2 regions of the Butyribacter sp. genome follow, and region 2 is predicted to be linked to the other one. Evidence: predicted binding sites of a transcription regulator. Region 2 holds the regulator's gene; the other holds the start of a gene.
The links. The regulator HrcA, encoded in region 2, represses chaperone genes, less so after heat shock. The targets are predictions, from matches to a motif close to TGTTAGCACTCNNNNNNNNNGAGTGCTAACA.
Positions count from the first base shown of each region.

Region 1: ACZLXV_RS01320 (Hsp20/alpha crystallin family protein) is a predicted target of HrcA. The motif match lies at 1,433-1,463, and genes of this name have one in related genera.

Region 1 covers NZ_DBLYGC010000002.1:80,814-83,025, reverse strand. The annotation lists gene ACZLXV_RS01325 (DnaJ C-terminal domain-containing protein) at 1-698, opposite strand, end outside; gene ACZLXV_RS01320 (Hsp20/alpha crystallin family protein) at 863-1,312, opposite strand; gene ACZLXV_RS01315 (magnesium transporter CorA family protein) at 1,522-2,212, opposite strand, start outside.
Region 2 covers NZ_DBLYGC010000016.1:15,543-17,754, forward strand. The annotation lists gene fliK (flagellar hook-length control protein FliK) at 1-523, opposite strand, end outside; gene hrcA (heat-inducible transcriptional repressor HrcA) at 781-1,842, shown strand; gene grpE (nucleotide exchange factor GrpE) at 1,863-2,212, shown strand, end outside.

The DNA.
Region 1 (2,212 bases), on a different contig from region 2:
CCTTTGAGCCTGATACTGTTTCCGTCGTCAATTCCCGCCGGTATATGAACTTTTAATGACTGCTCTTTTCCTGTCCTGCCATTACGCAAAGTAATCACCTTGTCACATCCAAACACAGCCTCATCAAATGTTACTCCTATGTCAGCCTCTGTATCATCGCCTCTCATATCATAACCAAACTCCGGCTCCCGACCTCCTGTGCTGTAAAAATGTGTTCCCGAAAATCCACCATGTTCTCCAAAATGTCCGTCCTCATCAAAGCTGCTGCGACCGCCAGCTCCACCACTTTGCCCAAAACCATCGTGGCCACCAAAACCTCCAAAACTTCCATGACCACTAAAGTGACCGTCATTAAACAGGTCTCCAAATATATCTCCAAAAATATCCGATGCATCTCCAGTGAAATGATACTCTCTGTGTGTTCCATAAGGTCCATCATAGGACTCCCCGTCTCCCGGCGAAAATCCTTCTTCAAATGCGGCATGACCAAACTGATCATAAAGTTTCTTCTTTTCAGAATCACTAAGTACATTATAAGCTTCTGTAATTTCCTTAAACTTTTGCTCAGCTGCTGCGTCACCGGGATTCATGTCGGGATGATACTTCTTTGCCATCTTACGATATGCTTTTTTTATTGTCTTATCATCAGCGTTCCTATCAATTCCAAGCACCTTATAGTAATCCTGCTTCACAGCCATAACAACCTCCCCCTTTCCTGCGCTGTCCTTTACGCTGCATTTTGAAAAAGGAGCGATTTTTCACCGCTCCCTCCATCATCTTTATCTGATATATGATAGTACAAATTAAAATATAATACTAAAAACCGTTTTTGGCAGTTTTAAATGTATTTATCCACTGTCTGTTACAGGATTGAAATATATCTTTCCTCTTCTCTCTGTGGTAATGCTTCTTTCTTAGGCACATTCAATGTAAGAACTCCATTCTCAAATTTTGCTTTTATATCTTCCTGTGTCAGTTCTTTACCTACATAAAAGTTTCTGCTGCATGTAGAATAAAATCTCTCTCTGCATATATATCTGCTTGTATCATCCTTAGATGTTTTATCATCCTTAGATGTTTTATCATCCTTAGACGTTTCTGCCGTAACTGTAAGATATCCGTCTTTTAATTCAGCCTTTATATCCTCTTTCTTAAATCCCGGCAAATCCATGATAACTTCAAAACCATCTTTGTTTTCCTTTATATCTGTTTTCATCAATCCGCTATTATAATAACTCTTTTTATAATTTCTTTCAGGTGCATCAAAAAATCCATCCATTAAATCATTTGCAAAAATACTAGGCATTAACATAATCAATCGCTCCTTCCAAAAATCTATTACTGTCCGCATCTGTGATGCAACAGTAAATAAAATCTTATTTATTTTTTAATATTGTTTGTTTCTCTGTTGCTGATTATGTTATACCACTTCTATTAGCACTCGTCAATAGTGAGTGCTAATAATTTTTGTGAACTTTTTGTGAACTTGTATCAATTAAATTCCATTTTATTTATGACACACTACCAATATTTTTTTCTTTTAAATACAATCAGACTCACAACAACTATCAGCACACTGATTCCTATAACAAACGGATAGGCATATTTCATTTTAAGCTCCGGCATATATGAAAAATTCATTCCATACCACCCTGCTATCAGTGTCAATGGCAGAAAAATTGTTGTTACTATCGTGAGCATCTTCATTACATCATTCTGGTGTATCTCTATCTCAGACTGGTACACATCCTGAACCTGCATCGCATATTCTCTTAGTATCTGTGTTTCCTGTGCAAGTCTTGTCATCTTTTCAGAATACATTTTAAAAAGTTCCACAATATCATCCGAAAAAAATTCCTCTTCATTTCCGGCAAGTTCATCCCCTGTTTCCGCAAGCTGTGTATAATAATGATAAAATCTCGCTATTATCTTTTTTAATCTCAAAAGACCTATATTGAATTTATCAGACTGCTCTTTCATGATATCCTCTTCAATCTCTGTTATCTTGTGCTCTATCTTCTGCAGGAAAAGTAAATCTTCATCTATAAACGAAACAAAAAAATCGTATATAAATCTTTCTATCGAATAATCTTTTGTAACCGCTTTTCCTGATATTCTCACTATATTTTTATCAACGTTATCATCATCGCTTAAAATGATTACCCTGTTTTTCAATATATATATAGCAAAAAGTGTATCTTTTTTTCCATAT
Region 2 (2,212 bases):
TAAGGGACTGTATCGACTCTTTGTTTATTGGCAGGAGATTGTCCATAAGAGCTTTTACTGTTGCCTGATTGTGCTCTGTATTAGGAAGTCCCGCTTCTTCAAGGGCTTTGTTTATAAGATTTAATTCCGTATCAGAGTAGCTGTTTTTGACAGGGGAGAGCAAAATCTGACCGGGATTTGGACTGCTGAGCGAAAAGGCTGCAGTTTGTCCGATTGAAAGCTTTGAGCTGTCTTCTATATATCCTTTTAATATGGTATTGTTATCAAGAGTGACAGTTATCTCGTTGCCCCTTAGGTCAGAAATCTCACCTTTTACAATGTCACCCACTCTGAGCTGGGTTGCACTTCTGGCAACGCCATAGTCACTGTTTCCGCCGGGAGTGCGTGATACGGAACCTGAACTTTGTGTGCCGGCGTTTCCGCCGCGTGATGTGGAGGTCCTGGACTGTGCACGTCCGTTTGATGTCTGGCTGTTTAATCTGTTTGCATTTAGTGAATTTATTCTATTTGTATTATTGTCCATATTTTTCCTCGTTTTTTTAATATTATTATTACCAACCAATGCCACGGATTGCTTCATTGCCATGCAATTTTCGCAATACTGCATCATTATATCTATTATATCGACTTATTTGGTAAGACTTCAGTATTAAGTTGCAAAAAAAATAAAAAAGTTTCAAAATATCCTTGACAAGATTTTATATGCGTGCTATCTTACTTTATAGATGTTAGCACTCCACCACAAAGAGTGCTAACAGAGAAACAGAAGGGAGTGGTTAAGTGGAGTTAGATGATAGAAAGTTAAAGATACTTCAAACGATTATCAGAACTTATCTTGAAACCGGAGAGCCGGTTGGTTCAAGAACGATTTCAAAAGATACAGACTTGAATCTAAGTTCAGCGACTATCCGAAATGAGATGTCTGATCTTGAAGAGATGGGATATATCATACAGCCTCATACATCAGCAGGCAGAATTCCTTCTGACAAAGGTTATCGTCTTTATGTAGATACGATGCTTGATGATAAGACAAGTGAAGTTATGAATCTGAAAGATGAACTTGAACAAAAAGCGGGAAAGATAGATGTATTACTTAAACAGGTAGCTAAGCTTCTTGCAAACAATACAAATTATGCGACACTTGTTTCGGGACCGAGATATGAGTCGAAGAAAGTTAAGTTTATCCAGCTTACACAGGTTGATGCAGACAGCATTCTGGCAGTCATAGTTCTTGACAACAATGTAGTTAAAAATGAAATAGTAAAAGTCGAGGGTTCGATAGACCAGGAGATGATGGTAAAGTTAAACTTTATTTTAAATACCACATTAAACGGTCTTGATGTTACCGAGATGAACTTGGCTATTATCAGAAAGATAAAAGAACAGGTTGGCAGCTATACGGAAGTTATCGATTCGGTTTTGGAAGTTATCGGTAAGGCACTTACTGAAGATGATGATTTAGAAATTTATACGAGTGGTGCTACAAACATTTTAAAATATCCTGAACTTTCGGATAAGGCAAGTGCAACAGAGATATTAAATGCCTTTGAGGAAAAAAATATTATAGGTGACTGGCTTGATACGGCAGAATCAAAAGCAGGTGAAAGTGATTCTAAGAAATCGGGTTCAAGTGATACTCATGACATTCAGGTTTATATCGGAAATGAAACAAAAGTAGATACCATGAAAGATTGTTCAGTTGTTACGGCGACATATAAAATACACGAAGGTGTATATGGAAAAATTGGCATTGTAGGACCAAAACGAATGGATTATGATAAGGTTGTAAGTACATTGCAGTCGCTAATGTCTGAACTTGATGATATATTCAAGGACAAATAAATAAGAGAGGTGGCAGGAAATTGGCAGCAGACAATAAAGATATAAAAAAAGACATAGATATTGAAGAAGTAAAAGATGAAAATAGTGTTGATGATGCTGTAGAAGAAACAACAGAAACAGCAGAAGATAAAAAAGAGGAAACTTCCGGTGAAGAAACACCAAAGAAAGAAAAGAAGTTTGGAAGAAAAAAAGACAAGGCAGTTGAAAAGCTTGAAGAGAAAGTTAAAGAACTTGAAGATATGAGGGTGAGACAGCTTGCTGAGTTTGAAAATTTCCGTAAGCGTTCAGAAAAAGAAAAGAGCCAGATGTTTGAAGTCGGAGCAAAGAGTGTGATTGAAAAAATTCTTCCGGTCATGGATAACTTTGAGAG